Regions from separate parts of the Streptomyces sp. NPDC056128 genome, predicted to be linked through region 1. Evidence: riboswitches for the same ligand, from Rfam matches in the RefSeq annotation. Region 1 holds a riboswitch; each other region holds the start of a gene.
What was found. Region 1 has a riboswitch for cobalamin ahead of ACFC1X_RS25720 (ribonucleoside-diphosphate reductase subunit alpha). Riboswitches for the same ligand answer to the same signal wherever they lie in the genome.
Positions count from the first base shown of each region.

Region 2: linked by a shared signal. The riboswitch ahead of ACFC1X_RS35470 (energy-coupling factor ABC transporter permease) and the one ahead of ACFC1X_RS25720 (ribonucleoside-diphosphate reductase subunit alpha) in region 1 are both predicted to bind cobalamin.
Region 3: linked by a shared signal. The riboswitch ahead of ACFC1X_RS39685 (ABC transporter substrate-binding protein) and the one ahead of ACFC1X_RS25720 (ribonucleoside-diphosphate reductase subunit alpha) in region 1 are both predicted to bind cobalamin.

Region 1 covers NZ_JBHJVQ010000016.1:21,903-24,092, forward strand. The annotation lists gene ACFC1X_RS25720 (ribonucleoside-diphosphate reductase subunit alpha) at 1-962, opposite strand, end outside; cobalamin riboswitch at 1,087-1,249, opposite strand; gene ACFC1X_RS25725 (GNAT family N-acetyltransferase) at 1,297-1,803, opposite strand; gene mctP (monocarboxylate uptake permease MctP) at 1,877-2,190, opposite strand, start outside.
Region 2 covers NZ_JBHJVQ010000034.1:25,762-27,951, forward strand. The annotation lists gene cbiQ (cobalt ECF transporter T component CbiQ) at 1-91, opposite strand, end outside; gene ACFC1X_RS35465 (energy-coupling factor ABC transporter substrate-binding protein) at 92-430, opposite strand; gene ACFC1X_RS35470 (energy-coupling factor ABC transporter permease) at 427-1,134, opposite strand; cobalamin riboswitch at 1,164-1,350, opposite strand; gene ACFC1X_RS35475 (potassium channel family protein) at 1,427-1,900, opposite strand; partial or broken gene ACFC1X_RS35480 (chloride channel protein) at 1,991-2,190, opposite strand, start outside.
Region 3 covers NZ_JBHJVQ010000051.1:23,016-25,205, reverse strand. The annotation lists gene ACFC1X_RS39695 (M56 family metallopeptidase) at 1-70, shown strand, start outside; gene ACFC1X_RS39690 (fasciclin domain-containing protein) at 405-1,064, shown strand; cobalamin riboswitch at 1,135-1,321, shown strand; gene ACFC1X_RS39685 (ABC transporter substrate-binding protein) at 1,384-2,190, shown strand, end outside.

The DNA of each region.
Region 1 (2,190 bases):
GTCTCCAGGTAGACCGCCGCCGCGCCCTTGCGCCGGCCGCCCTGGTTCACGGCCGCCACCGAGGCGTCCAGCGTCTTCAGGAACGGGACGATGCCGTTGGAGTGCCCGTTGGTGCCTCGGATCAGCGAACCCCGGGAGCGGACGCGGGAGTAGGCGATGCCGATGCCGCCGGCGTGCTTGGAGAGCCGGGCGACCTGGTGGAGGCGGTCGTAGAGGGAGTCCAGCTCGTCCTTGGGGGAGTCGAGGAGGTAGCAGGACGACATCTGGGCGTGCCGGGTGCCCGAGTTGAACAGGGTGGGGGAGGAGGGCAGGTAGTCGAGGCGGCTCATCAGGCCGTAGAGGGCGGAGACCTCTTCCACGGAGTGGGCGCCCGTCTCTGAATTGGACACAGTGTCCTCGGCGAGGCCGGCGGCCACCCGCAGCATGAAGTGCTGGGGCGTCTCGACGACCTTGCGGGTGATCGGGTGCCGCAGCAGGTAGCGGCTGTGCAGGGTGCGCAGCCCGAAGTAGCCGAAGCGGTCGTCGGCGGCCCGGTCGATCGTCGCGTCCAGCCGGTCCGCGTGCAGCCGTACGAACTCGGCGGTGCGGTCGGCGATCAGGCCCTCGCGGTGGCCGGTGGCGACCGACTCGGTGAAGGACGTGACGCCCTGGGAGGCGGCCTCCGCGCGGATGCCGATGGTCAGCAGCCGGGCGGCAAGGCGGGAGTAGACCGGGTCCTCGGAGATGAGACCGGCGGCCGCCTCCGTGGCCAGCTCGCGCAGCTCGGCCTCGTCCGCGTGGGCGGACCGGCCGCGCAGCGCGGCGGCGGCGACCCGGCCGGGGTCGGCGTCGGGGAGGTCGGCGGTCAGAGCGGTCAGGGTCCGCAGCAGGGCGGCACCGGGTCCGTCGGACTCCTCGGTCACCGGCATCGCTGAAGTCGTCACCGGGGTCGCTGTGGCCGGATCGGCTGGCGCGATGGTCACGTGGGGGCACTCCCTCGCTCGGCACGGGGCCTGGCGGAGGGCAGGGGGCAGCACACGAGCGCACGCGGCGTCGCGTCCACCGGCCCACTCCACGAGGCCCGGACGTCATGGCACCCGGGCCGGGAGGCCGGGGCGCACTGTCGGCAGGTCCTCGGACTGAGGCACGCGTGCACGTACGTCCGAGAACGTACGGATACACGCATGTACACCGTTGCGGGACAGTTCCGGATTCACACCGGATTCCCCTGCGGCGACAGCGAGCACGAGCATACATCTTGTGCCGGGCTCCGCCAGCACCCCCAGATGTTGTGTCCGCCAGTGTGTCGGGGTGGTGTCAGAGCGTCAGTTCATAGGTGAGGAGAGTGATGTCGTCCAGCTCCGGCAGGGGGTTCCAGTCGCGGTCCGGTGTGCGGGTGAAGCCCAGGCGCGCGTAGAGGCGGTGGGCGGTGCGCATGGTGCCCTGGGTGGACAGCACGACGCGTGTGCAGCCCTCCACGGACCGGGCGCGGTCGACGCAGGCCCGTACGAGCGCCTCGCCGGCCCCGCGTCCGCGTGCCTCGCGGGCGACGGCGAGCATGCGTATCTCGGCCTCACCGGGCCGGGCGATGTCCGCCATGGGCCCGCCGGAGGGGACGAAGGTCACGCCGCCGAGCACTCCGCCGTCCGCCGCGGCGACCAGCACCTCGGCGGCCGCCGCCCGCTTGGCCACGGCGCGCAGCTCGTGGAGGTACGCGTCGTCCTCCCCGAAGTCGAGGAGGCCGTCGCGCAGGTAGGCCTGTGCGGTGATCTCACCGAGGGTGTCGTACTCCTCGGCCGCCGCCCGCCGGATCACGAAGTCCATGCCGCCGAGTGTGCCCGACGGGTACGACAACGGGCCGCCGGATTTCTCCGACGGCCCGCTGACGAGGAAGGCCCTAGTGCGAGGTGCCCGCCGTGGCCGGCGGCAGTTCGACCTCGACGCCCGGGTCGCCCGCGTCCGCCGTGTAGTCGCTCGGCTTGGTCTCGTCGACGCCGTCGGGTGCCTTGACCGCCCGCAGGACGAAGGTCAGGACCACGGTGACCACGATGTTCAGCACGAAGGCGGTGAGACCGATGTAGCCGATCTCGCCGATGCCGGGGATCTCGTCGGAGGAGCCGCCGAAGTGCTTCTGCGTCGGCGAGGCCACACCGTACGCGGCGACCGTGCCGTAGATCATGCCGACCGCCCAGCCGCCGAGCAGCGCCCAGC
Region 2 (2,190 bases), on a different contig from region 1:
GCACGGTCAGACCCAGCCCGAGCACGGCCTTGTCCACGGGATGGCGGCGGCGCCACCGACTGCTGTGGGCCGCCGCGTCGATCGGCAGCACTCAGTCCCCTTCGGGAGCGTCCCGCAGTGCCGTCGCCGCCCGCTCCTCGCCCTGCCGCCGGCCCCGGCGCACACCGAAGTAGTACGCCAGCACGCCCGCGCCGAGCGCGGCCTGCACCGCGAACAGCGCCGACTCGATCTCGCCGGACGGCGGTTCGTACAGCGGCGAGAACCACGGCTCGTAGTCCGGCTCGATCTCCGTGATCGCCGTCTCCGCCTCCGCGTCCGCGCCGGCGAACGGCTCCTCCTTGTGGTCGCCGAGCCCCAGCACCAGCGGCAGCACCGCGAGCGCGGCCACGGCGAGCAGCAGCAGGGCGTTGATCTTCGCGTTGCGGGTCATCGGGCCACCGCCTCCTGCTCGTCGGACGTGGTCTTGCCCGACCGGGTGAGCAGCACGCCCAGCCGGGTCAGTTCACCCTTGCTGGACTGCACCAGCAGCCGCATCACGATCACCGTGAGCAGGCCCTCGCTGACCGCGAGCGGGATCTGCGTGACGGCGAAGATGGACCCGAACTTGCCGAGCGCCCCGGCGAATCCGCTGCTCGGGTCCGGGAAGGCCAGCGCCAGCTGCACGCTGGTCACGCAGTAGGTGGACAGGTCGGCGACGAACGCGCCGAAGAACACGGCGACCATCAGCGGCACGTCGTAGCGGCGCAGCAGCCGGTAGACGCCGTACCCGGCCCAGGGACCGACGATCGCCATCGAGAAGACGTTGGCGCCCAGCGTGGTCAGCCCGCCGTGGGCGAGCAGCAGCGCCTGGAAGAGCAGGGTGATGGTGCCCAGGACCGCCATGATCGGCGGCCGGAAGAGGATGGCGCCCAGACCGGTGCCGGTCGGATGGGAGCAGCTTCCGGTGACGGAGGGCAGTTTCAGGGCCGACAGGACGAACGTGAAGGCACCGGAGGCGCCGAGGAGCAGCGTGCTCTCCGGGTGCTCCCTGACCTCACGGGTGAGTGACCGGACTCCGTGGACGACGAACGGCGCGGACGCGACACCCCAGGCGATCGCGTGCGCCGGTGGCAGAAAGCCCTCGGCTATGTGCATGGCTCAGCAGACCCTCTCCAGCACCTCGTGGATGGACGACGCGCCCTGGCCGGTCTCCTGGCTGACGGGTACCGCAGTCCGGGCAACGCCTTCCCGGGTCACGAGGACCCAGTGGCTGCCCACGAGGGGCCGGAGCCGGACTTCCCGATTCACAGTGGCGAGGGCCGCACCGGCATCACACCGGATTTCCCGTTCACCAAGGCGTGGCGACAGTAGTGCTCCCACGGGGGTGGTGACAAGCGGGCCTCCTGTCGCGCGGACCCGGCGGACAGGGCTCGGGGCTGCGGAAACGTCAGCCGGACCGGTCCCGTTCGGTGCGCCGGACCACCATGGCGCGCGCCCGCGTGCTGAGCGCGGTCGCGGCGGCGGTGAGGAAGACGAAGCTGTAGGCGATCTGGAGCAGGGTCACGATCCGGGCGGACTGCCCGCTCGGCGTGATGTCCCCGTACCCGACCGTGGCGAGCGTGACCACCGTGAAGTAGAGCGCGTCGACGCGGGTGTGCAGGCCGGTGAACTCGCCCGGCTGCTTGGCGAGGGCGTAGTACGTGGCCGAGAAGATGTGCACGGACAGGATGATCAGCAGGGTGATGACCACACCGGGCTTGGTCTCGGGGCGGTCCACGAGGACGTGGTGGATCTGCCGGAGCAGCAGCGCGGCCACGACGGCCAGCAGCAGGGAGCACAGCACCCAGCTCAGCACGGGCCGGTGCGGCCCCAGATGGTCGAGGGGGAGCAGGAAGTAGGCCACGACCACCGCCACCGCCACGCAGACGCGTACGACCCAGGGCCGGGCGGTGTGCCAGGCGGTACGGGTCGGTACGGTCCGGCGCTCCGTCACCCGGTCGTTCCCGTCGTCGGGGGGGTGGGCCGCTTCCGGTTCCGTCCGGCGCACCACCTGGGAGACGACGAAGGAGACCACCGACGCGGTGACGATCAGCGGCATCTGGTCGTACGCGTCCCCGCCCATCAGCAGCACCGCCAGGACCGCGCTGGACAGCGGCAGCCCCGTCACCGCGGCCGCCGCGGCGGAGATGCCGAGGGCGAGCGCCGGGGTCG
Region 3 (2,190 bases), on a different contig from region 1:
GTCCGCGATGTCGTCGGCGAACTCCGCCGTCACCATGTTCCTCATCCTGCGGGCCGCCACCCCGCTCTGATGCTCCGTCATGTTGACGGCATCTTCCGGGGAAAGCCCCTGTTCACAGAGGTGCCCGAGAAACTTCCCCACTCGATCGGGTGATCGGCCAATCCGGAACCCGCCCGGCTCCGGATTCCCCGTGTGAGGGAAGAACCGAGACCACACCGACAGCGGACCGCCCGCCTGCGCTCGCTGCCTGCGATACGCAGGGCGGCTCGGCCCCCACGCGGATAGGAACCGCCCACCGGGCGGACAGCTCACCGAGCGGACCACCGCTCCACCTCGACGCGCACCACGCTCCACATCACTACATCAGCGCTGCCTCAGTGCTGCCGATTTGCAGGGAGATATCCATGAACGCCCGTATCCGTCGTTCCGCCGTCGCCATCGTCGCGGCCGCCGTCCTGCCCCTGTCGCTGGCCGCCTGCTCCGACGACAGTGACAGCGGCTCCTCGGACTCCGCGCAGGCCGAGTCCTCAGCCCCCGCGGCCACCGACGACAAGTCCGAGGACACCTCGGGCGGCATGTCCGGCGCCGACGAGCCGTTCGGCCCGGCCTGCTCCACCGTGCCGAAGGAGGGCGCCGGTTCGTTCGACGGCATGGCGAAGGACCCGGTCGCCACCGCTGCCTCGAACAACCCGGCCCTGTCCACGCTGGTGTCCGCGGTCAAGAAGGCCGGTCTGGTCGACACCCTCAACAACGCCGAGAACATCACGGTGTTCGCGCCGACCAACGACGCCTTCGCCAAGATCCCGAAGGCCGACCTGGACAAGGTCCTCAACGACAAGGCGATGCTCACCGACATCCTGACCTACCACGTCGTGGGCCAGAAGCTCGCCCCCAAGGACCTGGAGAACGGCTCCTTCGACACCCTGCAGAAGTCCAAGCTCACCACCTCCGGCTCGGACGAGGCCTACAAGGTCAACGACTCCGCCAACGTGGTCTGCGGCAACGTCAAGACCGCCAACGCCAACGTCTACATCATCGACAGCGTCCTGATGCCCAAGAGCTGACGCGGTCGGGCGCGTCGGCGCCGGGGGCGGGTGAGGCAGCCGCCCGCCCCCCGGTGGCGCGAGGACCCTGTGGTAGCTTGCGGAAGCCAGTCGAACCCACCTGGTGGGTCAGGGAATCCGGTGCGAATCCGGAGCTGACGCGCAGCGGTGAGGGTGACGGGCGGGACACGGGCCACTGGGCGGCGGAGGCCGCCCGGGAAGGCGTTCCGTCCGGTCGATCCCGAGTCCGAAGACCTGCTGGCACCCGCGCCGCGTACGGCGCGGGACGCACCGTACGAACGGGCTTCGCGTACGAGCCCTCGACGCCAGAGGATCCTCCTTGCCCGCCTCCTCGCGCGCAGCGCGCCCCGTCGGCCTCCGACGCCTCCCCGCCTCCCGCCGCGCCGTCCGCGGCCTGGTCCCGCTCCTGGCCGGCGCCCTGCTAGCCGCCGGCTGCGGTTCCGGGACGGACACCGGCGACGACTCCGCCGGGCCGGATCCGGCGGCCGGCTACCCGCGCACCGTCCGTGACTGCGGCCGCGAGGTCGAGGTCGCCGCGCCTCCGCAGCGCGCGGTCTCCCTCAACCAGGGGACCACCGAGATCCTGCTCTCCCTCGGCCTGGCCGACCGCATGGCGGGCACCGCCACCTGGACCGACCCGGTGATGAAGGGGCTGGAGAAGGCGAACGCGGGCGTGCCCCAGCTCGCCGACGACATGCCGTCCTTCGAGACGGTCCTGGACGCCGAACCCGACTTCGTCGCCGCCTCCTTCACCTCCACCCTCGGCACCGGGGGAGTGGCCACCCCCGAGCAGTTCACCGAACTCGGCGTGCCGGCCTACCTCTCCCCGTCCGACTGCGTCGGCAAGGACAACAGCGGCGACGGCGACGGCGTCCGCAGCGAGCCCTTCACCATGGACACCGTCTACCGCGAGGTCCGCGACCTGGCCCGGGTCTTCGACGTCGAGGAGCGCGGCGAGAAGCTGGTCGCCGACCTGAAGTCCCGCGTGAAGAAGGCGACGTCCGGCATCGACGCCTCCGACGTCACCCTCATGTACTGGTTCGCCAACTCCACCTCGCCCTACATGGCCGGCTGCTGCGGCGCCCCCGGCGTAATGACCCGCGCGGTCGGGGCGAAGAACGCCATG